Regions from separate parts of the Geodermatophilus sp. CPCC 206100 genome, predicted to be linked through region 2. Evidence: riboswitches for the same ligand, from Rfam matches in the RefSeq annotation. Region 2 holds a riboswitch; each other region holds the start of a gene.

Region 1 (9,870 bases), on a different contig from region 2:
TCGGAGTACATGAGCCTGGACAACAGCTCGTGCAACCTGGCGTCGCTGAACCTCATGAAGTTCCTCAAGGACGACGGCACGTTCGACTCGAAGAACTTCGTCAAGGCCGTCGAGCTGGTCATCACGGCGATGGACATCTCCATCTGCTTCGCCGACTTCCCGACCGAGCCGATCGGTGAGACGACCCGCGCCTACCGGCAGCTGGGCATCGGCTACGCCAACCTCGGCGCGCTGCTCATGGCCACCGGTCACGCCTACGACTCCCGCGGCGGCCAGACGCTCGCGGCGGCGATCACCTCGCTGATGACCGGCACCGCCTACCGCCGCTCGGCCGAGCTGGCCGGCATCGTCGGGGCGTACGAGGGCTACGCCCGCAACGCCGACGCCCACGCCCGGGTCATGCGCAAGCACGCCGCGGCCAACGACGCCATCCGCCCGGTCGGTGCCGACGACGCCGACGTGCTCCGGGCCGCCACCGCCCAGTGGCAGGAGTGCCTGGACATCGGCGGGGACTTCGGCTGGCGCAACGCCCAGGCCTCGGTGCTCGCGCCCACCGGCACCATCGGCTTCATGATGGACTGCGACACGACCGGCATCGAGCCGGACTTCTCGCTGGTCAAGTTCAAGAAGCTGGTCGGCGGCGGCTCCATGCAGATCGTCAACCAGACGGTTCCGCGGGCGCTGAAGAGCCTGGGCTACCAGGACGAGCAGATCGAGGCGATCGTCGAGTACATCGCCGAGCACGGCCACGTCGTCGACGCGCCGAGCCTGCGCCCGGAGCACTACGAGGTCTTCGACTGCGCGATGGGCGAGCGGGCCATCTCGCCGATGGGCCACGTCCGGATGATGGCGGCGGTCCAGCCGTTCATCTCCGGCGCCATCAGCAAGACGGTCAACATGCCGGAGACGGCGACCATCGAGGACGTCGAGAACATCTACTTCCAGGGCTGGAAGCTCGGCCTCAAGGCGCTGGCGATCTACCGCGACAACTGCAAGGTCGGCCAGCCGCTGTCCGGTGGCAAGGGCAAGAACGACGGCACCAAGGCCGAGGCGAAGGTCGAGGCCGCGGAGCCCGCCGTGCTCGCGCACCCGGTCCGCAAGCGGCTGCCGAAGAAGCGGACGAGCGTCACCACCTCGTTCAGCGTCGCCGGTGCCGAGGGCTACATGACCGCCGGCATGTACGAGGACGGCAGCCTCGGGGAGGTCTTCCTCAAGCTGGGCAAGCAGGGCTCGACCCTCGCCGGTGTGATGGACGCCTTCTCCATCTCGCTGTCGATCGCGCTGCAGCACGGTGTGCCGCTGGAGACCTACATCCAGAAGTTCACCAACATGCGGTTCGAGCCGGCCGGCATGACCGACGACCCGGACATCCGGATCGCCCAGTCGGTGATGGACTACATCTTCCGGCGCCTGGCCCTCGACCACCTGCCGGTCGAGGCGCGGGCGAGCCTGGGCATCTTCAGCGCCGAGGAGCGCGCCGCCCAGGTCTCGGGCTACGGCACCTCGGCCTCGGCCGGCACCGTGGTCGAGGAGGAGGAGGTCGACCTCGAGGCGCTGCGAGGCTCGGCGCCGACCGAGGCCCCGACCAAGCCGGAGCCCAAGGCCGAGCAGTCGGTCAAGGAGGCCCACTCCTCGGCCGAGCTGCTCGAGCTGGTCACCGGCACCGCGACCGACGCGCCGCTGTGCATGACCTGCGGCACGAAGATGCGGCCGGCCGGCAGCTGCTACGTGTGCGAGGGCTGCGGCTCCACCAGCGGCTGCAGCTGACTCCGACGCTCGCCGGGACGTCCCGCGGATCCTCGCGGGAGGTCCTGGCGGGCTGGCCGAGATGTCAGCGGGATTGCCACTGACATCTCGTGCCAAGGTCGGCAGCGATGGCGAACTCGGCAAACAGCCTGAGCCGCCCCGGCCCTCTCCGGAGGGCCGGGGCGGTTCTGCTTGCACCGGCGAGAACAGGTGCGTGTGTTGCAGACCTCGTCAGTGCCGTGATGTCCCGGCCGGTCGCCGGAGCGAGCGCCGCCGCCGACGACCGGGCTCACACCGGCGGTTCTCCTCCGCCACGGGCCAGGGCGACCGGGGCGGGGACGGCCGTGAGGGCCGGGTCGACGACGCCCGCCGGCTCGTCCGCACCGGCGAGGTCCTCATCCCTGGCCGCCGCGTACGCCGCGCTCAGCCGCCGGTAGGCGGGACTGGCGAACGCCGCCAGGACGGCGACGACCCCGATCAGCCCGGTGACGACGAAGACCAGCGCGATGCCGCGGTCGGGGCCCGTCCCGAACCAGCCGCCGATCGCCCGCGCGCCCGCCCCGTCGGTCATGAACGGGATGACGAGGAACTCCGTGAGCGGGGCCATGAGGAAGGCGGTCAGCGGGGACGCGGCCTGCTCGACGCTCTGCGCGAAGCCGAACACCCGGCCTTGCCGCTCGTAGGGCACCACCCGCTGCAGCACCGTCTGCTCGGCGGCCTCGGCGAAGGGCGTCACGGTCATGAACACGGCCATCGCCACGGTCAGCGTGAGCACCGAGGAGGCCAGCGGGAACAGCATCGTCCCGGTCCACATGGCCACGTTGACCAGCAGCAACACCCGGATGGGGCGGCTGCCGAGACCGATCCGGGCCACCAGCAGCCCGCCGATGATCAGTAACGCCGACAGCCCGCCCCACAGCAGCCCCCACGCCTGCACCGACATCAGCGACAGGCCGTAGGGGTCCATGAGCGCCATGAAGGCGCCACCGAGGAAGTTGTTGAAGCAGCTGAACAGGATCAGCGGCAGCAGCCCGGGCACGCTGCGGACCAGGCGGAGCGTTCCGCGCAGGTCGACGCCGGAGCCGGCCGCCGCGCCGTCCTCGTCCTCGGCGAGGGACGCCACCCCGTCCCCGGGCACGTGGACGCGGGTCAGGTGGACCACCGACAGCACCAGGACGGTCAGGGCCAGCGCGAGGACGGCGGTCATGCCGCCGAAGGCGATCAGCAGCCCGCTGATCACCGAGGTGACCAGCATGGACAGGCCGGTCGCCGATCCGACGAGCCCGTTGGCCCGGTCCCGCCGGTCCGCCGGGACCAGGAGCGTGACCAGCGTCGGCAGCGCGATCATGCGCGGGTTGCCCGCGATCACGCCGAGCATGAGCAGCACGACGAAGCACCACAGCGGCAGGCTGGCCGCCGTCCGGAACGACTCCTCCGGGGTCAGCGAGTACACCGCCAGCGCCAGCGCGTACAGGATGGTCGACACACCCGCCGAGGCCTGGAGGACGGCGTGCTTGCGGTGGTGGTCGACCAGGCTGCCGAACCAGATGCCGGTCCCGGCCGTCGCGACCAGGAAGATGCCGGCGATCATCCCGGTGGCGAACACCGAGCCCGTCTCGAGGAACACCCAGAATGTGACCGCGAACCAGACGGTGTAGTTGACGACCGACACCAGCAGGTTGTTGACCAGCAGGTGCGCGAAGACCCGCTCGGGCCCCGAGCGCAGGTCCAGTGCGGGAGCCCGGTCGGCCACGGTGTCCTCCTCCGTCGGCACCGGGTCCGCGGGCGGGTGCCCGGCGCCGGTGCGGTCGATGAGGAGACCGCGCGGCGGGGGCGCGCTCATCGGTGCGCGCCGATCCTGCCTGCCGTGCGCCGTCCGGTCAGCCGGGTTTCCCGGGCAGGACCGGAGGAGATCCACGTCCGGTATCCGGTGACTCGTCGACGTCCTGCGGTGGATCCGGGTGCCCGGAGTCGTCGTGCAGCGACGCGGGCGGGAGCGCCTGGCACCGTCCACGTTCCGCGCCCGGCGGGGCCGGGTTCAGGCGGAGAGCGCGGTCCCGTCGCCCGGGCCGGCGAGCTCGGCGGCCAGTTCGTCGAGCGGCAGGTCGAGGGCCTGGGCGAGGGCGGCCACCGTGAAGAACGCTGGAGTCGGCACCCGGCCGGACTCGATCTTGCGCAGCGCCTCCAGACTCACCCCGGAGGCCGCGGCGACCTCCGCGGGCGGGCGTCCACCGCGTGCGGCGCGGAGCAGCGCGCCCAGCCGACGGCCGCGTTCGCGCTCCTCGGGGCTCAGCGGGGGGCGCACCATGGCCGTGATACTAATACCGGGATAGCTGTACCGGCCCGAGGAGGGATCGTCGTGATCGAGCTGCGCACCCCCGGGGAGCTGGACGCCATGCGCGCCGCGGGAGCGGTCGTGGCCGACATGCTCGCCGCCGTCCGGGCCGCGGCGGCACCCGGCGTCCGGCTCAGCCAGCTCGACCAGGTGGCCCGCGACGTCCTCGCCGACGCCGGCGCGACCTCGCCGTTCCTCGGGTACGCGCCGCTGGCCACCACGCCGCCGTTCCCCGGGGTGGTCTGCCTGTCGGTCAACGACGTCGCGCTGCACGGCATCCCGACGCCGCAGGAGCTCGAGGACGGCGACCTGCTCAGCGTGGACGCCGGCGCGACGCTCGACGGCTGGGTCGGGGACTCGGCGATCACCTTCCCGGTCGGCACCCCGCACCGCGAGGACCTCGCCCTCGTCGCCACCGCCGAGCGGGCGCTGGCCGCGGGGATCGCCGCGGCCGTGGTCGGCAACCGGGTCGGCGACGTCTCGGCGGCGATCGGCGCGGTCGGCCGGGCGGGTGGCTGCGGCATCAACACCGACCAGGGCGGCCACGGGGTGGGCCGCACGATGCACGAGGCGCCGCACGTCCCCAACGAGGGCCGGGCCGGCCGGGGGGTGCCGCTGCGGGCGGGGCTGGTCATCGCGATCGAGCCGTGGTTCCTCGCCGGCGGCACCGACGACTACCGGGTGGACGCCGACGGCTGGACACTCCGCAGCGCCGACGGCAGCCGGGCCGCACACGTCGAGCACACCGTCGCGGTCACCGAGGACGGCCCGCGCATCCTCACCGCCCCGCGCTGACCGAGGGCTCGCTCCGCAGCGCGAGCCCGCGGGTCGGCGGCGGCCGGCCGGGGCTGCGCACGGTCGGACCCGCGCTGCGTGCGTCACAGTCGGCTGCCGCCCACGGACCTGACCAGCGGACCCGGACGGAGAGCGGCCGGTGTGACGGGCGTCATGGCGACAGTGCACATAACGAAACGTAATGTTTTGGCTGCGCTCAGCGAATCGGAGCGCGGCGCCGGTCCGCCAAACCCTGCCCACCGGTCGTCCACCAGAGCACTCAGGGCAGGGGTGGGGGACCCACGTACACGGCGCGCAGCTGCGCGCCTCGGGGTGAAGCCGCGAACCGCGGCCGGGCACCGATCGCCCGAACCCGACAGCTGACCTCGCCGGCGGTGATCGGAGATCACCCATGTCCAAGCACCGCGCGCCCCGTTACGTCCGCACCAAGAAGGCACTCGCCCGTGTCCCCGTCGCGACGGGCGCCACCGTCGTCGGGCTGGGCGTCCTCACCTCTCCCGCACAGGCCTCCACCACGCACGACTGGACCGGCGTCGCCGCCTGCGAGTCCGGCGGGGACTGGAGCATCAACACCGGCAACGGCTACTTCGGTGGCCTGCAGTTCAGTCAGTCGACCTGGGCCGCGTTCGGCGGTACCGCCTTCGCGCCCCGCGCCGACCTGGCCACCCCCGCCCAGCAGGTCGAGACGGCGGAGAAGGTGCTCGCCGGTCAGGGCGTCGGCGCCTGGCCGACCTGCGGCAAGCGCCTGACCGACGGCACCACCCCGGCCGCGCTGGCGTCGACCCCCGCGCCGGCGCCGGAGCAGCCGGCTGCCGAGCAGCCGGCTCCGGCGCAGCCCGCCGCCGAGACCGCCGAGACCGCCGAGACCTACGGTCGCCACGCCGCGGGGGGCGGCGACTACACCGTCCGCCGCGGCGACACGGTGGCCAAGATCGCGGCCGCGCACGGTGAGCGGTGGCGCGAGCTGTACCAGCGCAACCTCGACGTCATCGGGAGCAACCCCAACCGGATCCTCCCGGGCCAGGTGCTCGAGGTCGCCGGCGACGAGCAGGTCGCCCCGGCCCCCGCCCCGGCCTCCGCTCCGGCTCCGGCTCCCGAGTCGGGCACGGTCGGCAACTCGGCGCCGGCTCCGCAGGCGGCGACCGCCCCCGCTCCCGAGGCCGCCCCCGCTCCGGTGGCCGCCGCGGCTCCCGTGGCCGCCCCGGCTACGGCAGTCGCCAAGATCACCAACAGCGCCGGCGCGGTCAAGCCGCAGGCTCAGGCCGCCGCCGACGCGGTCGTCAGCAACGTCCCCGGTGCCGCCGGCATCACCATCGGCGGCACCCGCGCCAGCGCCGTCGACCCGCACGGTCACCCGTCGGGCCTGGCGCTGGACTACATGGTCGCCGACGCCGGCCTCGGCGACGCGATCGCGCAGTACCAGATCGAGCACTGGGACGAGCTCGGCGTGGAGTACGTCATCTGGCAGCAGCGGATCCTGACCTCGCCGACCGGTTCGTGGAAGGCGATGGAGGACCGCGGCAGCGCCACGGCCAACCACTTCGACCACGTCCACGTGAACTACCGGGCGGCCTGAGCACGCCGCACGGCTGGTCCGCAGCGCCGACGGCCCCGTCCCTCCGCGAGGAGGGGCGGGGCCGTCGTGCTGCCCGGGCCGCGCCGCCTCGCGGAGGAGCCCGGGTCAGACCCGGGTGCCCCGCTTGTGCCACCCGAGCGCGGCGGTGACCAGGAAGAACAGCAGCCCGACGACGGCCAGCCAGAACAGGCCCTTCACGACGGCCCCGATGACGGTGATCGCGAGCCAGACGACCAGCAGGAGTCCGAGGAGGCGGAGCACGGTGATCTCCCGTCGACGAGCCCGACATCCAACGGCTCGACCCTAGGGGGTGCCCTCGTCCCTGACGACACCCCGCGGGCCGGCCGCAGCCGTTCCCGAGGCCGCGAGGCGAGGGCGCTGGTTGGATCGGGCGCATGGGCTTCCGAGCGTCCGACGACCGCTACGACTCCATGACCTACCGGCGCACCGGCCGCAGCGGCCTGGACCTGCCGGCGGTCAGCCTCGGGCTGTGGCACAACTTCGGGGACGACGTCCCGTTCGAGCGGCAGCGCGCGATCCTGCGCCGGGCCTTCGACCTGGGCATCACCCACTTCGACCTGGCCAACAACTACGGACCGCCCTACGGGTCGGCGGAGACCAACTTCGGCCGGCACCTCGCCGACGACTTCCGGCCGTACCGCGACGAGCTGGTGATCTCCACCAAGGCCGGCTACGACATGTGGCCCGGCCCCTACGGCCAGGGCGGCGGCTCCCGCAAGTACGTGACCGCGAGCCTGGACCAGTCGCTGCGCCGCATGGGCCTGGAGTACGTCGACATCTTCTACTCGCACCGGCCGGACCCGACCACGCCGCTCGAGGAGACGATGGGCGCGCTGCACTCCGCCGTCCGGGCCGGGAAGGCCCTCTACGCCGGCATCTCCAGCTACGGGCCGCAGGACACCGCGCGGGCCGCGGCGATCCTCGCCGACCTCGGGACGCCGCTGCTGATCCACCAGCCCTCCTACTCGATGCTCAACCGCTGGATCGAGACCGAGGGCCTGCTCGACGTGCTGGCCGACGTCGGCGCCGGCTGCATCGCCTTCTCGCCGCTGGCCCAGGGGATGCTCACGACCAAGTACCTCGACGGCATCCCCGAGGGGTCGCGCGCCAGCCAGGGCAAGTCGCTGTCGACCGACCTGCTCACCGAGGAGGCGCTGACCCACGTGCGGGCGCTCGACGGCATCGCCCGGGAGCGCGGGCAGGGCCTGGCACAGATGGCGCTGGCCTGGGCGCTGCGCGACCCGCGGGTGACCACGGTGCTCATCGGCGCGAGCAGCGTCGAGCAGCTCGAGCTGAACGTCGGCGCCCTGGCGCATCCGGCCTTCAGCGACGAGGAGCTGGCCGCCATCGACCAGCACGCCGTCGACGCCGGCATCGACATCTGGCAGGCGCCGCGCACCGGAGGAGCCTGACGACGGATCAGCCGCGGCCCTCCACGAGTGCGGCGAGGCGGTCCAGGGCCGACGTCCAGCCGGCCTCGTTGTCGGCCGCGGAGACCCCGCGGGGCAGCCCCTCGTGCACGGCCACCAGCAGGGTGCCGTCCTCGGTGTCGGCGAGCGTGACCGTCATCGTCATCTCGCCGCGCAGGTCGGGGTCGTCGGTCTCGAACTCGTCGACCTCGACCACCGTCTCGTCGGGGACCAGCCGCACGAAGCGGCCGGTGTAAGTGTCGGTGGAGGCTGTCGTCTTGCCCGTCTGCCCGGTCGTCTCGTAGGTCAGGGAGACCCGCACCGTCCCGCCCTCGCGCGCCTCCCACCGGTGCACCCGGCTGGCCATCCCGTGCGGAACGCGCCAGCGGGCCACCGCCCCGGGGTCCAGGAGGGCGCGGTACACCGCCGACCGCGGTGCCCGCAGACGGCGTTCCAGCCGGGTGGTGTCCATGACCCGGCATGGTGGGGCGCGGACGGGCTGCCTGTCACGCGCCGTCGGGCGGGCGACGCGTGGAGGATGACCGGCGGGTGCGCAGGTCCGGACCGCGAGGAGGGGTGCCGTGGACCTCGAGGAGGTGGCCGAGGAGCTCTACGAGGTGCCGCCCGAGGAGTTCACCGCCCTGCGCAAGCAGCGCGCCGACGAGGCGCGGGCCGACGGCGACCGCGGGCTGGCCAAGGAGATCGGCGGCCTGCCCAAGCCGTCCACCGCCGCGTGGGTGTGCAACCTGCTGGTGCGCGCGCACCGCGCGGAGATCGAGGGGCTGGTGGAGCTCGGTGACCTGCTGCGCCAGGCCCAGGAGGACCTCGCCGGCGACCAGCTCAAGGCGCTCAACCGCCAGCGCTCGCAGCTGCTCACCGCCCTCACCCGGCAGGCGGCGGCGCTCGCCCGCGAGCACGGGCAGCGGGTGAGCAGCTCGGTGCAGGCCCAGGTCGAGGACACGCTGCGGGCAGGGATGACCGACCCGGAGGCGGGGGAGGCGCTGCTGTCCGGGCGCCTGGTCTCGCCGATGTCCTACAGCGGCCTGGGAACGACGGGCACCCGGCCGGCGCTGCACCTGGTGCCGCCGCGCCCGGAGCGCCCGCCGAAGGAGCCGCGGCCACGGGGCGGCGACGCGGCCGAGCGCCGCCGGCAGCGCGAGGAGAAGGCCCGCCGTCGCGAGGAGGAGGCCCGGCGGGCGGAGCAGGAGCGCCGGCGCCGCGCGCTGGAGGAGGCCCGGCAGGCGGCGGAGGAGGCGGAGACCGTCGCCGCGGAGGCCCGGGCCGCGGCCGAGGAGGAGCAGCGACGGGTCGACGACCTCGACGCCCGGCGGGCCGACCTGCAGGCGCGGGTCGCGGAGCTGGCCGATGAGCTGGCCCGCGCCGAGCGCGAGGCCGCGGAGACCGCCGAGGAGCTCAAGCGCGCCGAGCGGCACCGCCGGACGGCGGAGCGGCAGGCCACCGACGCCGCGGGCGCCCGGGACCGGGCGGTGGCCGCTCTGCGGGCGCTCGAGGAGGGCTGACCGGCCTCCGCGCCGCCGCCCGGCGGGGCCGCGGGGGTCAGCCCATCGTCTTCTGGCCGTCGAGGGACTCCCGCAGGATGTCGGCGTGCCCGGCGTGCTGGGCGGTCTCGGCGACGATGTGCACGAACACCCGGCGGGCCGAGCGGACGGCGCCCTTCGGGAACCACGGCGCCTCGGGCAGCGGGTGCGACGCGTCGAGGTCGGGCAGCGTGCGCACCAGGTCGTCGGTGCGCCGGGCCACCTCCTCGTAGCGGGCGAGGATCGCCTCGAGCGTCTCGTCCGGGCCCATCCGGAACTCCTCGGCCCACTTCGCCATCTGCTCGGCGTCGTCCGGGCCGGGCATGGACGACGGGCCCTCCAGGACGAACCGGACCCAGGCCGCCTCCTGCGCGGCGACGTGCTTGAGCAGCCCGCCCAGCGTCAGCTCGCTGACGGTCGTCCGCTGCCGCGCCTGCTCGTCGGTCAGCC
Region 2 (9,870 bases):
GGAGGAGTCCCGCGGGAACGAGACGAACGAGGCGCGCGACCCGTCGGCCGGCAGGTGCACCAGGATCATCGTGTCGGTGTTGATCCCCGAGTCGATGCCGGCGCTGAGCTCGGCGAGCTGCTCCGGGGTCAGGTCGGCCCGGCTGTCGTTGCCGACCAGCAGCACGTTCACCGCGTCGGGCGCGTTCCCGGCGTCGGCGTTCCCCTCGGCGGGGATGGCGTCGGTGCGGCTGACCGTCGCCTCGGCGACCCGGCTCAGGTACCAGCCCCAGCCGCTCCCGGCCAGCAGGGCGACCGACAGGACGGCGGCCACGACCCGGGCGAGGACGACGGCCCGGCCGGAGCCGCGGCGCGGCGTCCCCGTTCCGTGGGGGCCGGCGGCCTCGGCGGCACCCCGGCCGCGGGGAGCACGCCCGGCGCGCGGGTCGAGCCACGCCGGGAGCGGCCGGCCCGAGGTGCTGCCGGGCTCGTCGCGGTTCCCGCTCACGGGCGGAGGTTAGGGGCGGCCGGGCTGCTCGAAGAAGGGGTCGCGGCACGGGGCGACGCCTTCTCGCCCTCGTCCGCCGGCGCACGGTCCCACCGGCCACGGGCGTCGTTCCAGCAGCACCATGTCGGGGTGACCGAGAACGCGGAGCTGGAGCGGCTCGCCGCGGGCTTCCGGGCGTTCAGCGCGGAGACCGCGGTCGAGGCGCCGGCCTACGCGGCGCTGGCGACCGCCGTGGCCGGCGACCGGGACGTCCTGGGCTTCGTCGCCGGCCTCCCGGCCGGCAAGCGGCACCCGACGCTGTTCTTCGCCGCCCTCCGGTTCCTCGGCGGCGTTCCGGCGGACGGCGCCGAGCTGCGCGACCGGGTGGCTGCGGACGCCGACCGGCTGCGGCGCACGGTGCTGGCCCGCGCGACGCAGACCAACGAGCCCGCGCGCTGCGCCGCGCTGCTGGTCGCCCTCGGCCTGATCGACGGCCCGCTCGCCCTCGTCGAGGTCGGGGCCTCGGCCGGGCTGTGTCTCTACCCCGATCGGTACGGCTACGAGTACGACGGCCGCCCGGTCGGACCACCGGGTCGGGTGCGACTCCGGTGCACGACCAGCGGCTCCGTCCCGGTGCCGCGCACCCTGCCCCGGATCGCGGCGCGGATCGGCGTCGACCTGAACCCGCTCGACGTCACCGACCCGGACGACCTCGCCTGGCTGCGCGCCCTCGTCTGGCCCGGTCCCGTCGAGGCCGAGCGGGTGCAGCGCCTCGACGCCGCCGCGGCGATCGCCGCCAGGGAGCCGCCCCGCCTGCTGACCGGCGACCTGCTCGACCGGCTGCCCGATGCCCTCGCGCTCGTGCCCGCCGGCGCGACGCCGGTCGTCCTGCACACCGCCGTCCTGCCCTACGTCCCCGCCGACCGCCGCGCCGCGTTCGTCGACCGGGTGCGCGGCCTACCGGTGCGCTGGGTCGCGCAGGAGGCGCCCGGCATGGTGCCCGGCACGGGGGAGGTGGGCCCCGGCGGATGGGGTCGGTCCTTCGTGCTGTCCCTCGACGGCCGGCCGCTGGCGCAGACCGCGCACCACGGCGGCCGGATCGACTGGCTCGACTGACGCCCCGGGAGCCGGTGCGTGCCGGGCCCGGAGTCAGCGCCGACCGGGCGCGGACCAGCGACTCCGGCCGGCGGGCGTCACCGGTGTTCCTGCAGGTCGACGGTGACCCGCGTTCCGCGCGCACCCGCCGAACGCGTCCTCCGGGCGATGGCGACCGTGGGGATGAGGGTCGACGCGGCGATCACCGTCCCCACCAGGGCGGGACCCATCGTGCCGAGTCCGGAGTCGAGGGCGCGGCCGGCGACCCAGGAGCCGACCGCGGTGCCGAGGTTGTAGGCGGCGACGGACATCGCCACCCCCAGCGTGGGTGCCACGCCGGCGAAGCGGACCGCCAGCGCGGACAGCACCGGGTTGGCGCTCAGCCCGAGCAGGCCGAGCAGGACCACCAGCAGCACCGTGGGCACCGGGTGGGTGGCCGTCAGGCAGATCACCAGCAGCACGACCGTGGTGGACGCCGCGACCGCGATGGTCGTCGAGTGCGGGCGGACGTCGCCGAGGCGGCCGCCCACCACCGTCCCGATGAGCGAGCCGACGCCGAAGCCGACGAGGACCAGCGGCACCAGTCCAGCGGCGATGCCGGCCCGGTCGGTCAGCAGCGGGGAGATGTAGGTGTAGGTGGACAGCACGCCGCCGGTGGTGGTCGCGCAGGCCGCCAGCACCAGCCACAGCCGGCGAGAGCGCAGCGCGCCCAGCTCCGACCGCAGGGACGCCGCCTGCTGGCCTGATCCATCGTCCGGGACCTGGCGGGCGATGAGCGGGAGCGCGGCCAGTGCGAGCACCGCGAGCGCCCAGAACGGCCCTCGCCAGCCCGACAGCTGCCCGGCGAACGCCCCGAGCGGCACACCGATGACGTTGGCCAGCATGCCCCCGGCACCGACCAGTCCCAAGGCTCGGGCGCTGGCGCCCGGACCGGCGGCGCGGGTGGCGGCCACCGAGGCCACCGACCAGAACGCGCCGGTCGCCCACGCCGTGACGAACCGGGCCGACAGCAGCAGCGGGAAGCTGGAACCGAGGGCGACGACGACGTGCCCGGCCGCGAACACGGCCAGGGCGATCATCAGCGTGGTCCGCGGCGGCAACCGTCGGGTCAGCAGCGCCATCGCCGGTGCGCCGACGATCATCCCGACGGCGAACACCGTGATCAGCAGCCCGGCCTGAGCCACGCTCACCTGCAGGTCACCGGCGATCTCCGGGAGCAGGCCGGCGACGACGAACTCGGTGGTGAGCATGAGGAAGGTGCCGACGGCCAGCACGTACACGACGAACGGGAGCCGGGGTGGTGGTCCACCGGCGGCGGCCGGGCCGGCGGGTCGTGCTGCCGGCCCGGCCTGGCGGGTCAGGTGGTCCGTCGTCACCGCAGGGTGGCCGCGTCGATGACGAAGCGGTAGCGGACGTCGGAGGCCAGGACCCGCTCGTAGGCGTCGTTGACCCGGTCGGCGGAGATGACCTCGACCTCGGCGCCGATGCCGTGCTCGGCGCAGAAGTCGAGCATCTCCTGGGTCTCGGCGATGCCGCCGATCATCGAGCCGGCGTAGGTGCGGCGGCCGCCGATCAGGGACATCACGTGGAGGCTGAGCGGCGCGGCGGGCGCGCCGACGTTGACCAGGGCGCCGTCCACGCCCAGCAGCGACAGGTGCGCGTCGACGTCGATCGGCGCGCTGACGGTGTTGACGATCAGGTCGAACCGGCCGGCCAGCTGGGCGAAGGTGTCCGGGTCGCTGGTGGCGTGGTAGTGGGCCGCGCCGAGCCGCAGCCCGTCCTCCTGCTTCTTCAGCGACTGCGACAGCACGGTGACCTCGGCGCCCATCGCGGCGGCGAGCCGGACGGCCAGGTGGCCCAGTCCGCCGAGGCCGACGACGGCGACCTGCGTGCCCGGCCCGGCGCCCCAGCGGCGCAGGGGTGAGTAGGTGGTGATGCCGGCGCACAGCAGCGGCGCGGCGGCGGCCGGGTCGAGGCTCTCGGGGACCGACAGGACGTAGCCGGCGTCCACGACGACGTGGGTGGAGTAGCCGCCCTGGGTGGTCGTGCCGTCCCGGTCGGTGCCGGCGTAGGTCGCCACCATGCCCTGCAGGCAGTACTGCTCGTCGCCGTTGCGGCAGTTGGTGCACTCGCCGCAGGAGTCGACCATGCAGCCGACGCCGACGCGGTCACCGACCCGGTGGCCGGCCACGTGGGGGCCGACCGCGGTGACGACGCCGACGATCTCGTGGCCGGGGACGACGGGGAAGGGCTGGGGGCCCCAGTCGCCGTTGACGGTGTGGATGTCGGAGTGGCAGATGCCGGCGTACTCGATCTCGATGAGGACGTCGTTCGGGCCGACGTCCCGGCGCTCGATGGTGGTGGGGGCCAGGGGCTGGCCGGCGGCGGGGGCGGCGTAGGCGGGAACGCGCATGGGGGTGCTCCTCGTTCGGTTCGGGTTCGGGTGGGGCAGGGGTCAGTCGAGGGCGGGGGCGGCCGCGTATCAGTGCTCCTCGTCGGCCTCGAACAGGACCCGGTCGCGTCAGGTGCCGGTCAGGGCCGCAGCAGCGCCTTGATGGCGCGGCGCTCGTCCATCGCCCGGTAGCCCTCGGCGGCCTGCTCCAGCGGCAGCTCGAGGTCGAAGACCTTCCCCGGGTCGATGCTCCGGTCCCAGATCCGGCTGATCAGGTCGGGCAGGAACCGGCGCACCGGCGCCGGGCCGCCGTGCAGGTGGACGCCGGAGAAGAACAGCTCCGCACCGGGCAACGTCACGTCGTGGGAGACGCCGACGTAGCCGACGTGCCCGCCGGGGCGGGTGGCGCGGATGGCCTGCAGCATCGACTCCTGCGTGCCCACGGCCTCGATGACCGAGTGCACACCCAGGCCGTGGGTCAGCTCCTTGACGGCAGCGACGCCCTCGTCGCCGCGGGAGGTGACGATGTCGGTCGCTCCGAACTCCCGGGCCAGTCGCTGTCGGTCCTCGTGCCGGCTGAAGACGATGATCCGCTCCGCGCCCAGCTGCTCGGCCGCCAGCACGCCGAGCAGGCCGACGGCACCGTCGCCGACGACGGCGACGGTCTTGCCCGGGCCGGCCTCGGCCGCGACGGCGGCGAACCAGCCGGTGCCCAGGACGTCGGAGGCGGCCAGCAGCGAGGGGACGAGGTCCGCCTCGGGCGTGCCCGGGGTGGCGACCAGCGTGCCGTCGGCCAGCGGGATCCGGGCGTACTCCGCCTGCGCGCCGGTCGGGGTGGCGAACTCCCCGTTCACGCAGCGCGACTGGTAGCCGGCCCGGCAGATCTCGCAGGTGTCGTCCGAGGCGAAGAACGAGCCGACGACGAACTGGCCGGGCTCGACGCTCGTGACCTCGCTGCCGACCTCCTCGACGACGCCGACGTACTCGTGGCCCATCGGCCGCGGCCCGTCGATCGGCTCGATGCCGCGGTAGGGCCACAGGTCCGACCCGCAGACGCAGGCGGCGGTCAACCGGATGACCGCGTCGGTGGGCTGCTCGATCCTCGGCATCGCTCGGTCCTCGACACGGACGTCGCCAGGGGCGTGGAGGACGGCTGCTCGCATGGCGGGGCTCCTGGTGCGGTGGAGTGGATGGGCGCTGGACTCCACGGAACGCCCTCGTGGCCGGGCGTGGGAGGGCGGGCTCGTGGGGGGTACCAGCTCGACCTCCCTCCACCGGCCGGGCGACGTAGCGTCGATGGCGTGGACAACCGCACCGACATCCGCGACTTCCTCGCCAGCCGGCGCGCCCGCATCACGCCGGAGCGGGCGGGGCTGCTGCCCGGCGGGGGCCGGCGGCGGGTGCCCGGGCTGCGGCGGGAGGAGGTCGCGGTCCTCGCCGGGGTGAGCACCGACTGGTACACCCGGCTGGAGAAGGGCCACATCGCCGGCGTCTCGGACGACGTCCTGGAGGCCGTCGCGCGGGCGTTGCAGCTGGACGAGGCCGAGCGGACCCACCTGTTCAACCTGGCTCGTGCGGCCGCCAAGCCGGCCCGCACCCCGCAGCGACGCAGCAGCAAGGCGGAGATCCAGCCGCGCGTGCAGTGGATGCTGGACTCGATGACGGGGTCCGCCGCGTTCGTCGCCAACGGCCGCCTGGACATCGTCGCGACCAACGCCCTCGGACGGGCGCTGCACTCGCCGCTGTTCGCCGGCCCGCGGCGGCCGGCGAACTTCGCCCGGTTCCAGTTCCTGGACCCGCAGGCGCACGACTACTACCTCGACTGGGAGAGCGCGGCCAACGTCACCGTCGCCCTGCTCCGCGCCGAGGCCGGCCGCCGGCCGCACGCCGCCCAGCTCCGCGAGCTCGTCGGTGAGCTCTCGACCGTCAGCGAGGAGTTCCGGACGCGGTGGGCCGCCCACGACGTCCGCATCCACCACAACGGCGCGAAGCAGTTCCGCCACCCCGTCGTCGGCACGCTCGACCTGAGCTACTGCACGCTGGACCTGCCCACCGACGACCACGCGGACCTGCGCCTGACCATCTACACCGCACAGCCCGGGACCCCGTCAGAGGATGCCCTCAAGCTCCTGTCCAGCTGGGCCGCGACCACCGTGGACGCGGTCACGCCGGCTGCGGACCGGCCCTGATCAGGACGCCGCCCACGACGGAGCGACCACCGCGCTGACCTGCACGAACACCGGTGGGGCGGGTGGGGCTCGAACCCACGACCCAGGGATTATGAGTCCCGTGCTCTGACCGGCTGAGCTACCGCCCCGGCGGGCTCCAGCCTGCCAGACGCCCTCCTGGCCGCGGCCGGTCAGGCGCTGGTGACCATCCCCCTGGGCGGTCGGCCCGCGGCGGCGTGTCGGCCCGGAGTGGGCGGGATCTCATCCGACACCTCGGCGTGCACGGTCAGTGACGACGCCGGCCGGGGAGCCTCGTCGCCGTCCGCGTCCGCCGCCACCCGGATCGGGGCAGGTGGGGGACGGGTGTGGCGGGTGGGGCACGGGTGTCACCCGTCCGCGCCGATCGCGTGACGGCGTGTAGCGGTTCCTCACCCCTTTGGGCAAGCCGCCACACCGTCCGTGTTACTCGATCGTGACCGAGGTCCTCACTCGTAGTAGCTTCTCCGACGGCCCCGCCGGGCAGCGCCTCGAACCCGAGGGGCCTCGGCCGGGCCCCGCCGAACCGCCGACGTCCCTCCGGGGACCGAGGGGGACCGGGGACCCACCGTTCCACTGGGGTGAGTCCTGCCTGCGCAGGGGGCGCAGGCGGGTAGGGCGCCGTCCGGCCCGAACCCGTCAGCTAACTCGGTAGGCGGTCGTGAGGATGGGAGAACTGTCGCGTTGGCGACCCTGCACCGCCTGTACACCACGCCCGGTCGCGCCTCCTGGCCGCGCCGCCTGCGCTCTCCGCGCCGGGCCCTCGTCGTCGCCGCCGCGGTCGCCGGCCTGCTGGCCGGCACCCCGATGGCGCTGGCCGCCCCTGTCACCCCGGCCGCGTCCGAGCAGGAGGACCTCGCCCGCGAGGTCGCCCGCATCGAGGACGCGGTGCGGGCCGCCGAGGAGCAGCTGCAGCGGATGACCGTCGAGGCCGAGGCGGCCGCGGACGCGGCCCTCGTCGCCCGCGCCCAGCTCGCTGCGGGCCAGGCCGAGGCCGAGGCCACCGCCACCGAGCTGGCCGAGGCGCAGGCCGCCGTCATTGGCGCCGAGCAGGACATCGCCGACCTCAGCCGGGAGGCCTACATGGGGGCGGAGGAGCGCTACGGCGACATCGAGCTGTTGCTCGACGCCGAGAGCCCCACCGAGCTGCTGCAGCAGGCCGCCACCATGGAGGTCATCGGCGACCACCGCTCCGACCGGCTGGCCGAGTACCTCACCGTCGAGCAGCGGGTGCAGGAGGCCGACCGCGCCGCGCAGGCCGCCGTCGTCCGGCTCGAGGAGCTGGCCCGCACCGCCGACGAGGCCGAGGCCGCCGCCAACGCCCACCTCGCCGAGGCCCAGGCCGAGTTCGACGCCCGCGCCGCCGAGAAGACCCGCCTGGAGGAGGAGCTGCGCCAGGCGGGGGAGCGGATGCTCGCCGCCCAGGGTGCCGCCGACCCGGGTGCCGCCTGGACCGACCGCCAGGTGCAGGCGCAGACGCTGAGCACGGCGTCGGCCGCCGCCTCCGGCATGCTCACGGCCGGCCGGGTGACCTCCTGTTACGGCGCCCGCTGGGGGACCATGCACCAGGGGGTCGACATCGCCGCCCCGATCGGCACCCCGATCTACGTCCCCGAGGACGGCGTCGTGCTGCAGGCGGGCCCGGCCAGCGGGTTCGGCCAGGCGGTCTACGTCCAGCACGCCGACGGGCAGATCACCCTCTACGGCCACGTGAACCGGTTCTTCGTCAGCGCCGGCCAGGTCGTGACCGCCGGCGAGCAGATCGCCGAGGTGGGCAACAAGGGCCAGTCCACCGGACCGCACCTGCACTTCGAGGTGCACCAGGGAGGGCTGTACGCCAGCCGGGTCAACCCGGTGCCGTGGCTCGACGCGCACGGCATCGACCTCGGCGGCGCCTGCTGACCTGAGTCGGACGCGGCCGCCGGCTCAGCGGCGGCCGCGCAGCCGGCCCAGGAGCCCGCCCACCCCGCCGAGGGTCTGCGCGGCCAGTTGGAGGATCGGCCCGCCCGGGATGCCCGGCGCCGACTGCACGATCGGCGCGAGGGCCAGCAGCCCGCCGATCTCGTGCACCCTCAGCCGCCGGCGGGCCAGCGCCGCGACCGGGTTGACCCGGCCCGAGGCGGCCTCCAGCAGCAGGTCGGCCGCCGCCTCCACCGCGGTGCCGGCCGGCCGGCCGGCCGGAACGGGGACGACGGTCCAGCCGTCCCCGTCGGCGGCGAACCGCCACCCGCCGTCCGGGGTGGCCAGCGTCGCGCCGCCGGTGATGCCCTCCGCCGCCGCCAGGGCGCCGGTGACGTCGGCCAGGGCCGCCAGTCCGGCCTGCAGCACCGGGGCCGGCACCGGGGGAGCCCCGAGTGGCACGAGGTCCAGCCCGTGCACGGCCAGCTCGTAGGCCTGCCCGAGGACGACGCTGAGCAGCGGCAGCCGGCCCACCACGGCCACGGCGGGCGCGGTGTCGAGCGCCACCGGCTCCTCCGCCAGGTACCGGGCGGTCGCCTCGCGGTTGCGCCGGAGCGCGGCCAGCACGTCCTCCCGGGAGGCGTCGCGGTGCGCGGCGGTCACCCGCGCGTTCGTCCCGTCGACGTCGGGGGGCGTTCCCGCGCCGCCGTTCCGCGCCGAGTCGACCAGGTCGGCCAGGGCGGCGTGGTCGGGCCAGCAGCCCAGGTGGACGCAGATCTCGTGCGCCCGCCAGCCCGGCAGCCGGGAGGGCCGGTCCAGGTCGACCGCGGCCGCCTGGTCGAGGAAGGCGTCCCACGCCGGCAGCACCAGCTCGGCCACCCGGTCGCGGCCGGCGTCGGCCATCCCCTGCGCTCGCGGCATGACCGGCCCCTACCCGGACACCCGGGCGGGCAGGCGTGCGCCGTCCCTCCCCGGCTTGTCCCGGGTGGAGCGCACCCGCAGCCTGAGGACATGACACGCAGCGGCAGCACCCGCGGGACCGTCATCCGCTGGGACGAGGAGCGCCGGGCCGGCATCGTGGAGGCCCCCGACCTGCCCGGCGACTGCTGGGTGGACGCCGACGTCGTCCACGGGCCGCACGGGGGCACCCTGCGGGCCGGCCAGGTCGTGGACGTGGAGTGGGCCGAGCCCGGTGCCGAGGGGCTGCCCTGCCAAGCGACCCGGGTGGTGCCGCGCGAGGACCTCCAGGCCGGCTTCGGCGCCTGAGCGGGCCCCCGGTGGGTGTGTCGATCCCGTCACGGTGCGTGGTCGCCGTTACCGTACGTCACAGCGTGTCCGTGGGGGAGCCCCTCGTCCACCCGCACGCGGATCGCCGGCGCGGCGTCCGCGAGGGGTCCTCAGGAAGCGCCCGCACATGCCTGGACGGCGGTGTCGTCACCGTGGTATGGCCGCTGACCAGCGCATAGTGGTCACAGCCGTGACCATCAGTCACATGTGACCCATCCGCCTCATCCGCACTGGCGCGATGGGGTGACCATCGTGCAAACTGTTCCCCGGACCCCTGGTCCGGAACCGCCGAACACAGCCTGTCACCGAATCGATCGTCCGTTGGGGAAGACGAGACCGATCGAGTCGATGGAGGTGCCCCGTGCAACGACGGTCTACCCAGGGTGTCGTCTTCGTGCACGCGTGCCCGAAGGCGCTCTGCCAGCACGTCGAGTGGGCGCTCGAGCGCGTCGTCGGCGCGCCGGTCTCCCTGTCGTGGGCCGACCAGCCCGCGGCACACGGTTCCTTCCGTGCCGAGGTCGCCTGGAC
Region 3 (9,870 bases), on a different contig from region 2:
CGTCGTGGTCCACTGGCTCACCGCAGGGTAGATGCCGCCAGGCGGGAGAGGGGAACCTGCCATGGACATCGCCTTCACCGTCAGCCTCCCGGTGGACACCAGCAGCGTGCCCTTCGTCCGCGGGCTGTGCCGCATGGCGCTGGAGCACCTGCGCGTGGAGCCGGCCGTCGTCGACGAGATCGTGCTGGCGCTGACCGAGGCCTGCGCCAACGTCGTCCAGCACGCCGGGGACCACACGGACTACGAGGTGCAGGTCGCGATCGACGACGCGGTGTGCCGGATCGTCGTCGTCGACGGCGGCGAGGGGCTCGACCCCGACGAGCTGACCTCGGCCGCCACCGCGGACCGGTCCCCGCTCGAGCGCGGCCACGGGCTGCGGCTCATGCAGGCGCTGGTCGACCGGCTCTCCTTCCGCCACGACCCCGACGGCCGGCACCGGGTGACGCTGGAGAAGCGGCTGGCGGCGCCGCCGGCTCTGCGCCTGGTCGACCCGGTCTGACCCGGCGCGCATGCACCGACCCGGCACCGTCCTCGCCGACCGCTACGAGCTGTCCTCCCCCGTCGCGACCGGGGGCATGGGGCAGGTCTGGCGCGCGGTCGACCGCGTCCTGGGCCGCCAGGTCGCGGTCAAGGTGCTGCGCCCGGAGTTCACGGAGAACGCGGTCTTCCTGACCCGGTTCCGCACCGAGGCGCGGCTGTCGGCGGGGCTCGTGCACCCGAACATCGCCGTGCTGCACGACTACGGCGAGGTCGAGCCGGGCGCCGGCGGCGGGGACCGGTTGGTCTACCTGGTCATGGAGCTGGTCGAGGGCCGGCCGCTGTCGACGGTGCTGCAGGAGGAGCGCCGGCTGGCCCCCGACCGGACGCTGGCCCTGCTCCGCCAGGTCGCCGCCGGCCTGGCCGCCGCGCACGCGGCCGGCGTGGTGCACCGCGACGTCAAGCCGGGCAACGTGCTGGTCGCCCCGGACGGCACCGTGAAGATCACCGACTTCGGCATCGCCTGGTCCGCGGCCAACACCCCGCTCACCCGGACCGGTCACGTCGTGGGCACCGCCCAGTACCTCGCCCCCGAGCAGGTGCGCGGGGACAAGGCGGTGCCGGCCAGCGACGTCTACTCCTGGGGCATGGTGGCCTACGAGTGCCTGGCCGGACGCCGGGCCTTCGACGGCCCCAACCCGGTCGAGATCGCGCTCCAGCAGCTGCGCGAGCTGCCCGCTCCGCTGCCGGACGACGTCCCCGAGCCGCTGCGCCGGCTGGTGGACCGGTCCCTCGCCAAGGACGTGGCCCAGCGCATCCCGGACGGCGCCGCTCTGGTCGCCGCGATCGACGACCTCGCCGCCGGCCGGGACGACGCGCGCACCGACACCCTCGTCATGCCGGCGGTCCGCGCCGAGCACGCCACCCATGTGTTCCCGTTCGCCGCTCCCGAGCCCGCCGACGAGGACGCCGGCTCCGCCGCCGCCGAGCCCGAGGAGGACCGGCCGCGCCGGCGCCTGCTGATCCCGCTGCTCGTGGCCCTCGTCGTGGTGGCCGCGGTGGCGGCGGGCGCGCTGGTCCTCGGCCTGCGGGGTGATCCGGCGCCGGCGAGCGCGACTCCCACGCCGCCGCCCGCGCCGACGACGGCCGCCGCACCCCTGGCGCCGCAGGCCCCGCCGGTCGTGCGGGTCCGGCTGACGGCCGAGGAGTACGTCGGGCGGCCGGTGGGGCAGGTGCAGCCGCAGCTGGCCGGCCTGGACCTGCTCGTGCGGCTGGTCGCGGTCGAGACCGCCGAAGTCCCCGCCGGGCAGGTGCTCGCGCTCGACCCGGTCGGCGAGGTGCCGGTCGGCACGACGGTCACCGTCACCCACGCCGTCGCGCCGCCCCCTCCCCCACCGCCGCCGCCGACCGTCGCCCCGACGACCGAGGCGGAGCCGACCCAGGAGCAGGGGAACGGCAACGGGAACGGCGAGAACCGCGAGCGCCGGCGGGACCGGGACCGCGACCGCGACAACGACGAGGACTGAGCCGCCGGACGGGGTATGCCAGGCCGGTGGAGACGATCAGCGACCGGCTGCTCAACTGGGCCTCGATCCTCGAGCCGACCACCCGCCTGCAGGCCGAGCGCACCGCCTCGATGCCGTTCGTCCGCCCGCACATGGCGCTCATGCCCGACGCGCACCTGGGGAAGGGCGCGACCGTCGGGTCGGTGATCCCGACCGAGGGCGCGATCATCCCCGCGGCGGTCGGGGTGGACATCGGCTGCGGGATGGACGCCGTCCGCACCCAGTTCACCGCCGACGACCTGCACGGGCGCAAGCTCGCCGTCCTCCACGAGCAGATCTCGCGGGCCGTTCCGCTGTCAGCCGGCCGGTACAACAAGAAGCTGCGGGACTCGGCGGCCGCGCGGGTGGAGGAGCTCCGCGCGCTGGCGGGCGTGCGGCAGGCCGACGGCGTCGCCGACCACTGGCCGCTGCAGCTGGGGTCGCTCGGGTCGGGCAACCACTTCATCGAGGTGTCGCTGGACGAGGCCGACCGGGTGTGGCTGTTCCTGCACTCGGGCTCGCGCGGGGTGGGTAACCGGCTGGCGGCCAAGCACATCCGGATCGCGCAGGACCGCTGCCGCGGGATGGACCTGCCCGACCGCGACCTCGCCTGGCTCGAGGAGGGGACGGCGGAGTTCGACGCCTACATCGAGGCGCTGCGGTGGGCGCAGCGGTTCGCCCTCCTCAACCGCGCCGAGATGATGGACCGGGTCGCCGAGCAGGTGTCGCGCTTCCTGAACACCGAGGTCGAGCGCCGGGTCGAGATCTCCTGCCATCACAACTACACCGAGCGGGAGACCCACCTCGGCCGCGAGGTGTGGCTGTCGCGCAAGGGCGCGATCTCGGCGCGGCGCGGGCAGGAGGGGCTGATCCCGGGGTCGATGGGGACGGCGTCCTACGTGGTGGTCGGGAAGGGCAACCCGGAGTCGCTGATGTCCGCGCCGCACGGGGCCGGCCGCAACCACTCCCGGGGTGCCGCCCGCCGGCTGTTCACCCGCGCCGACCTCGACCGGCGGATGGCGGGCATCGCCTGGGGCCGGTCGGACGCCTTCCTCGACGAGCACCCGGACGCGTACAAGCCGGTGGACGTCGTGATGGCCGACGCCGCCGACCTGGTGGAGATCCGGCACACCCTGCGCCAGGTGGTGAACGTCAAGGGCGACTGACGTCCCCGGCCAGGGACTTCCCCTGCGGATGCTCGTGCTCTGCCCACCGCGGTGGGCAGAGCACGAGCATCGCCGAGAACAGGTCTGCCGGGTGCGGTTCAGGCCTGTGGGTTCCAGCCGCCGGCTGCCACCCACGCCCGCAGGTCGTGCAGGCCGGGCGCGAGCGCCCGGGTGGCGGCGAGATCGCCCTGGTAGGCGGGCAGGTCGACGAACCAGGCGAACATGGCCCGCGAGTCGGCGTCGTCGCCGAGCACGTCGAGCGGGAGCGCCTCGTAGCGACCGGGCCGGCCGGCCCGCTCGCCGAAGACGGCGGCGATCTCCTCCCCCGTCCGCTCGTCACCGGCGATCTCGATGCTGCCGCCGGGCACCCGGGCGGGGTCGAGCAGGACGGCGGCGGTGGCCACACCGATGTCGGCGACGGCGATCATCTGCAGCGGCACGCCCGCCGGCAACGGCATGCGGACGACGACCCCGCCGTCCTCGGTCGCGGCCATCCAGGCCAGGTTCTCCATGAAGAACACCGGCCGGACGACGGTGGCCGGCAGCCCGACCGCAGCGAGGTGCTCCTCGACCCGGCGCTTGCTCTCGAAGTGGGGATGCCGGTGGACCGCTCCGCGCCGCCGACCGAGTTGTAGACCAGGTGCTCGACCCCGGCGTCGGCGGCGGCGTCGACCACCGCCGTCCCCTGCCGGACCTCCGACTCCGGACCGCCCGCGCCGAACGGGGTGGTCATGGCGAACACCCGCTGGACACCGGTGAACGCCGACCGCAGGCTGGCCGGGTCGGCGAGGTCGGCGCGGACCAACTCGGCCCCGCGGTCGGCCAGGTCGCTCGCCTTGGCGGGGTCGCGGACCAGCGCGCGCACGCGGGCACCGGCGTCCAGGAGGGCGCGGGCGACGGCGCCGCCCTGCTGGCCGGTGGCCCCGACGACGGCGATGACGGTCATGGGTCTCCTCGGTCTGGGGGGTGACGGCCTCACTCTGCCGCTAGCGTCCCGCCATGGCAGATCGTCAGCTCAGGACCGTGATGGAGGGCGGCGGGTTCTTCGAGGGCCCGCGCTGGCGCGAGGGCACCTGGTGGGTGTCGGACTTCTACCGGCACATCGTCAGCCGGGTGACCGCCGACGGCGCGGAGACGGTCGTGACGGAGGTCGAGCAGCAGCCCTCGGGGCTGGGCTGGCTGCCCGACGGGTCGATGGTCGTCGTGTCGATGAAGGACCACCGCGTGCTGCGCCTCGCCGACGGCGTCCTGTCCACCCACGCCGACCTGTCCGAGCACTGCAGCGGCTCGCTCAACGACCTGGTCGTCACCGAGCAGGGGCAGGTGTTCGTCGGCGACTTCGGCTTCGACCTCATGGCCGGCGACGACGCGGCGCCGGCGACGCTCAAGCGGGTCGACCCGGACGGCACGGTCACCGTGGTCGCCGACGGCCTGCAGTTCCCGAACGGCTCGGTGATCACCCCGGACGGCGGGACCCTGATCGTCGGCGAGACGTTCGGCAACCGGTACACCGCGTGGGACCTCACCCCGGACGGGACGCTGTCCAACCGCCGGGTGTGGGCGGCGCTCGGCCCGGAGGTGACCGGCCGGACCACCGAGGAGGTGCTCGGCCAACTGGTGATCGCCCCCGACGGCTGCACCCTCGACGCCGAGGGGCACATCTGGGCGGCCGACGGCCTCGGCGCGCGGGTGGTCCGCCTCGCGCCGGGCGGCGTGGTGGTCGACCAGGTGGCGGCGCCGTCCGGGCTGGGCGTCTTCGCCTGCATGCTCGGCGGGGACGACGGCCGCACCCTGCTGATGTGCTGCGCGCCGGACTTCTACGAGCACAACCGCGCGCCGGTGCGCGAGGCGGTGCTGGTGGCGACCGAGGTCGACGTCCCGCACGCCGGCCGGCCCTAGGCGCTCACTCCGGGCGGAGGACGCGGACGGGCGAGCCGGCGAGGAACGCGGCGACGTCCTCGACCGCCTCGCCGTAGAAGACCTCGTAGGTGTTGCGGGTGACGTAGCCGAGGTGCGGCGTGAGGACGGCGCGCCGCTCGCGGCGGAGCGGGTGCTCGGCGGGCAGCGGCTCGCGGTCGTAGACGTCGAGGCCGGCGCCCGCGATGCGCTCCTCGCGGAGGGCCGCGAGGAGGGCGGTCTCGTCGACGATCGGCCCGCGGGAGGTGTTGACCAGGATCGCGGTGCGCTTCATCCGCGCCAGCTCCGCGCGGCCGACCAGCCCGCGGGTGCGGTCGGAGAGGACCAGGTGCACGGTGACGACGTCCGCTGTGGCGAACAGCTCGTCCCGGCCCACCCGTCGCACGCCGACCTCCGCGGCGCGCTCGTCGGTGAGGTGCTGGCTCCACGCGACGACGTCCATGTCGAAGGCGCGGCCGATGCGGGCGACCCGCGCGCCGAGCCGGCCGAGCCCGACGACGCCGAGTGTGGCGCCGGCGAGGTCGGTGCCGAGCGTGGTCTGCCAGCCGCCGGCGCGCATGCCGGCGTCCTCCTCCGGGACGTGCCGGGCCACCGCCAGGATGAGCGCCCAGGTCAGCTCGGCGGTGCCGGGCGCGTGCGAGCCGGTGCCGCAGACGGGGATGCCGAGGTCGGCCGCGGCGGCGAGGTCGATGGCCGCGTTGCGCCGGCCAGTGGTGACCAGCAGGCGCAGCTGCGGGAGGCGTTCGAGGACGCGGCGCGGGAACGGCGTGCGCTCGCGCATGGCGACGAGCACGTCGAAGGGCCGGAGGCGGGCGACGAGGGCGTCCTCGTCGGGCGCGGGGTCGGCGAGGTAGGTGACCTCGGCCGGTTCGGGCAGCCGGGACCAGTCGCAGAAGTCCGCGGCGACGGACTGGTGGTCGTCGAGGACGGCGATGCGGAGCACGGTCACCGGACGCGGCCCCGGCTCGGAGCTCGAGCGGGGCTGCGTCCGGTCACGGCGTCAGCGGACGGGGCCGCGGCCGTAGCCCTTGCCGCCGCCGCCCTTCTTGTTCTGCTCGCCCATCTTGGCGATGAACTCCTTGATCTTGGCCTGGTTCTGCGGCTTGCGGGCCTCCTGCAGCACCTTCGCCGCGATCCCCGACGCCACGAGCTTGCGGATCATGCCTGCCATCGAACTGCTCCTCCTGGTTGGGGTTGCCTGCTTCCCTGCCCGCCCGACGGCCGGGTCAATCACCCGGGATCCCAGCGCTCGCGGTCGCCCGCCGGTGACGCACCGTGGCGGCACCCCGGGGTCAGGTCAAGTCGTGGAAATCTCCTGACCAGCACGGACGCTGGGGAAACGCTCCTCACGCTCCGTCGTCCCCGCTGCTGACGACGGCGAGTCGCGGCGAGGTCGGCGCGGTCGCCAGGTCATCGACCCCGATTGGCGACGCTCGTCGCGCCTTCTTAGCGTTCTGCCCGGTCTCGCGGGCCCCCTCGCCGCCCATCTCCCGGAGCGGCACCCGCCGGACCCCGCCGAACCAGGCATCGGTCGTCTACCGATGCCCGGACCGGGGACCCACCTGGATCCCTGGGGTGAAGCGCGATCCGTCGCGCCGGGCGACTCCCCCGCCCGAACCCGTCAGCTAACCCGGTAGGCGGCCGTGGAGAACAGGAGAACCCGTCGTCCATGACGACTACACGCACGCCCTCTGCACGTCGCACGTTCCGCGGGATCGCCGTCGCCGCCATCGCCGGTGCCGGAATCGCCCTCACCCCCCTGCCGGCCTCGGCCGACGCGGGTGACCCCGCCGCCACCGCCGCCGTCGCCGCCGCTCCGGCCGCCGCGCCGAACGGCACCGCCCAGGCCGCCGTCGACACCGCTCTCGCCCAGGTGGGCGACCGCTACGTCTACGGCGCGACCGGTCCCAACTCCTTCGACTGCTCGGGCCTGACCTCCTTCTCGTACAAGGCGGCCGGCGTCTCGATCCCCCGCACCTCGCGGGCGCAGTCGACGTTCGGGGCCGCGGTCGGGAAGGGCGACCTCCGGCCGGGTGACCTGGTGTTCTTCTACAGCCCCGTCTCGCACGTGGGCATGTACATCGGCAACGGCCAGATGGTGCACGCCTCGACGGCCGGCAAGCCGGTCGCCGTGGTCAACCTCGACTCGATGCCGAGCTACGCCGGCGCTCGCCGGGTCGCCTGACGCCGCGGTGCCCCGGCCGCTCGTCGAGCGGCCGGGGCACGGTCAGCCGATGCCGGCGAGAACGGCGGCCGCTGCGCCGTCGAGCGCGGCGCGGGCCCGGTCCCAGGTCGTGGAGGTCGGGAAGTCGCCGAGCAGGACGACCACCCGGCCGTCGGGGAGCACGCCCGCCGAGTGCAGCTGGCGCCGGCCGTCGACGCAGCACATCCAGCCCTGCTTGACGCCGGCCCGGCCGAACAGCCCGAACCGCTGGTCGAACCCGTCGGCGGCGGTGGTGGCGACCGATCCCAGCCAGCCGGTGAGCAGCCCGGCGCGTTCCGCGTCGAGCAGCTCGGGGAGCCGGCGGAGGACGGTGGCGTAGTCCGCCGCCGTGGTGGTCGCCTGCCCCCACTGCCCGGCGATCGCCGGCGGTGCGGTGCCGGTCAGGCCGAGTTCGCCGGCGAGGTCGGTGACCAGGCGGGCGCCGTCGTACCGGTCCCAGAGCAGGCTCATCGCGTCGTCGTCGGAGTCGGTGATGGCGCGCTGGGCCCGTTCGAGGTCGCTCTCGTCGAGGGGAACGGCGCCGGCCTGGTCGAGCTGGAGCAGCCGGGTCACCACCACCACCTTGACCAGCGAGGCGGTGTAGGCGGGTGCGCCCGCGTCGCCGCCGGCGAGGAGCTGGTGGCCGTCGGCGTCCTGGACGGCGACCGTGACCGTCCCGCCGGCGCCGGCCGCCGCGGCCGTGACGTCGGTCAGGACCCGGACCGCGTCGACGGCCGGGGCCACGGGTCGGGGTGGCACGACCTCAGCGGTCGGGGAACTCCGGACCGAGGCGGTGTCGACGTCCTGGCCGGCGGCGTGGCCGGCGCACCCGGCCAGGACCGCCGCGGCGCACAGCGCGGCCAGACCCCGGCGGAGCCGGTGGTCTCGGAGGGGACGGCGTCCGGCCACGGGCCCAGGGTGGGACCGCTTCCTGGCAAACACCCCGCCTGAGCTGCTGCTCTCCCCCGGACGGGGGACGGCCTACCGCGGCCGGCAGGGCTGCGGCAGGTCGCCGGCGGGCTGGACGGAGAAGGCGGCGTGGGACTCCCGGGGCCAGGAGCGGAGGAACAGGAGCCCGTAGCGGAGGTTCAGCAGCGCGTCGGCGCCGACCCGGCCGACGTGCTCCACGAGCCGCGCGGTGTCGTGGTTGCGGTAGCGGCGCAGCTCGTCGCCGACGGCCACGGTGACGACGTCGTCGACGGCGCCCATGACGACGACGGCGGCCCAGTCCTCGTCCGGGCTGCTGTTGGCGAGCTGGACGCGCAGCGGGTGCACGCCGTGTCCGGGGACGTAGCTGCGGCAGCGAGGAGCCTCGGACGCCCGGTTGCCCGTCCAGAGGGGGAAGCCGAGGTCGGGGTCGGTCATGAGGCGCTCCTTGGTGCATCGCGGCGGGTCAGGGACCGCGGTGCTCCAGGACAGCACCCCGCGAACGCGCCGGCCCCCCGGAGCCGCCCGGTCGGGCGCCGGCGTCCTCCCATCGCGTGAGGGACGCGGGCCGCCGGTCACGCAACGTCAGTGCCGCCCGCGCTCAGCCGACGACGTAGCGACGACGGAACCCGCCCGCCCAGTCGGCGAGGTCGTCGATCCCGGCAGCGGCGTCCGCCAGCTGCCGGTGCGCCACGTACCGGACGTCGGTGCGCAGGCGACCGCGCCGGGCCTGGACCGCGCGCACGGCCGACCGCGCGGCGGCGTCGTCGTCCCGGGAGAGCACGACGGTCAGCGCCTCGTCGAAGACCGGACCGCCGCCGCGGCCACCCCGGCGCACGCTCTCGGTCAGCAGCACGGTGCGCAGCAGCCGGCGGGTGTCGTGCCTCCGCAGCTCGGCGAAGGCGCCCTCGGCCATCCCGAACCCGCGGCAGCAAGCGCGGTACCTCTCGTCGGCGGCCGTGTTCTCCGGGTCGCGGTCGGAGCTGTCGACGTCCTCGGTCGCGACGGCGATCAGTTGGCTGCGCCCGTCCGCGAGTCGGCCGGCCACGACCGCGTCGAACACCGTCCGGTCCTTGAGGTGGTCACGGCGGTCGGGCGCCCACGCGCACTCGATCCCGGCGATGCGCCGACCCCGGACGTCGACGCCCTCGAGCCCGATCAGGTCGAGGCCGAGGAGGTCGTTGAGGACGGCGACCGCGGCGCGCGGGTGCGCGCGGAGGTGCCCGAAGACGGTGACGCACACCGGCATCGAGCCGAGCACGTCGGGGAAAGGACGGGCCCGCTCCAGCAGCCCGCCCGCGAGCCGCAGCTCGTCGGCTCGACGGCGCGCGTAGTAAGCGGCCTCGTCGCTGGGGAAGTCGGCGCGCCACTCGGCCGACCGGACGGTGGTGAGCTCTGCAGTGGTCATCCCGATGCCTCTCCGCGGGGCGTGGCCGACGCGGTCCGCGTGCGGACCGCGCCCAGGACATCGGCCGTGACCCACACCACATCAAGGTCAACGCGCGGTTACTGCTCGGAGGCGGGTAGGCAGTGCTCGACCACGCGGCGCTGGAGGTGCTCCGATGGCCGGGACCGGCGACGTCCCCATCCTGCTGCTCGACGTCGACGGCGTGCTCAACGCGCCCTGCGTGGCCCT

What was found. Region 2 has a riboswitch for cyclic di-AMP ahead of PGN05_RS14405 (peptidoglycan DD-metalloendopeptidase family protein). Riboswitches for the same ligand answer to the same signal wherever they lie in the genome.
Region 1: it holds a riboswitch for cyclic di-AMP, as region 2 does, so the genes downstream of both, PGN05_RS21080 (transglycosylase family protein) here and PGN05_RS14405 (peptidoglycan DD-metalloendopeptidase family protein) in region 2, are expected to answer to the same signal.
Region 3: it holds a riboswitch for cyclic di-AMP, as region 2 does, so the genes downstream of both, PGN05_RS15090 (C40 family peptidase) here and PGN05_RS14405 (peptidoglycan DD-metalloendopeptidase family protein) in region 2, are expected to answer to the same signal.

Annotation. Positions count from the first base shown of each region.
Region 1 covers NZ_JAQISV010000050.1:32,572-42,441, reverse strand. Annotated here, with positions in the region: gene PGN05_RS21100 (vitamin B12-dependent ribonucleotide reductase) at 1-1,767, shown strand, start outside; gene PGN05_RS21095 (MFS transporter) at 2,036-3,589, opposite strand; gene PGN05_RS21090 (helix-turn-helix domain-containing protein) at 3,785-4,054, opposite strand; gene map (type I methionyl aminopeptidase) at 4,106-4,876, shown strand; cyclic di-AMP (ydaO/yuaA leader) riboswitch at 5,115-5,265, shown strand; gene PGN05_RS21080 (transglycosylase family protein) at 5,268-6,452, shown strand; gene PGN05_RS21075 (hypothetical protein) at 6,558-6,713, opposite strand; gene mgrA (L-glyceraldehyde 3-phosphate reductase) at 6,848-7,885, shown strand; gene PGN05_RS21065 (SRPBCC family protein) at 7,893-8,354, opposite strand; gene PGN05_RS21060 (hypothetical protein) at 8,464-9,402, shown strand; gene PGN05_RS21055 (DinB family protein) at 9,440-9,870, opposite strand, start outside.
Region 2 covers NZ_JAQISV010000028.1:82,732-92,601, reverse strand. Annotated here, with positions in the region: gene PGN05_RS14440 (LCP family protein) at 1-486, opposite strand, end outside; gene PGN05_RS14435 (DUF2332 domain-containing protein) at 616-1,581, shown strand; gene PGN05_RS14430 (MFS transporter) at 1,659-2,936, opposite strand; gene PGN05_RS14425 (NAD(P)-dependent alcohol dehydrogenase) at 2,933-3,973, opposite strand; gene PGN05_RS14420 (zinc-dependent alcohol dehydrogenase family protein) at 4,093-5,061, opposite strand; gene PGN05_RS14415 (helix-turn-helix transcriptional regulator) at 5,254-6,141, shown strand; tRNA gene PGN05_RS14410 (tRNA-Ile) at 6,196-6,269, opposite strand; cyclic di-AMP (ydaO/yuaA leader) riboswitch at 6,674-6,829, shown strand; gene PGN05_RS14405 (peptidoglycan DD-metalloendopeptidase family protein) at 6,841-8,058, shown strand; gene PGN05_RS14400 (maleylpyruvate isomerase N-terminal domain-containing protein) at 8,083-8,976, opposite strand; gene PGN05_RS14395 (hypothetical protein) at 9,067-9,321, shown strand; gene PGN05_RS14390 (DUF3145 domain-containing protein) at 9,704-9,870, shown strand, end outside.
Region 3 covers NZ_JAQISV010000030.1:31,275-41,144, forward strand. Annotated here, with positions in the region: gene PGN05_RS15055 (ATP-binding protein) at 62-499, shown strand; gene PGN05_RS15060 (serine/threonine-protein kinase) at 510-2,003, shown strand; gene PGN05_RS15065 (RtcB family protein) at 2,030-3,187, shown strand; partial or broken gene PGN05_RS15070 (NmrA/HSCARG family protein) at 3,286-4,133, opposite strand; gene PGN05_RS15075 (SMP-30/gluconolactonase/LRE family protein) at 4,187-5,086, shown strand; gene PGN05_RS15080 (D-2-hydroxyacid dehydrogenase family protein) at 5,091-6,053, opposite strand; gene PGN05_RS15085 (hypothetical protein) at 6,105-6,275, opposite strand; cyclic di-AMP (ydaO/yuaA leader) riboswitch at 6,627-6,760, shown strand; gene PGN05_RS15090 (C40 family peptidase) at 6,774-7,289, shown strand; gene PGN05_RS15095 (LppW family protein) at 7,332-8,216, opposite strand; gene PGN05_RS15100 (hypothetical protein) at 8,289-8,672, opposite strand; gene PGN05_RS15105 (hypothetical protein) at 8,836-9,642, opposite strand; gene PGN05_RS15110 (HAD domain-containing protein) at 9,797-9,870, shown strand, end outside.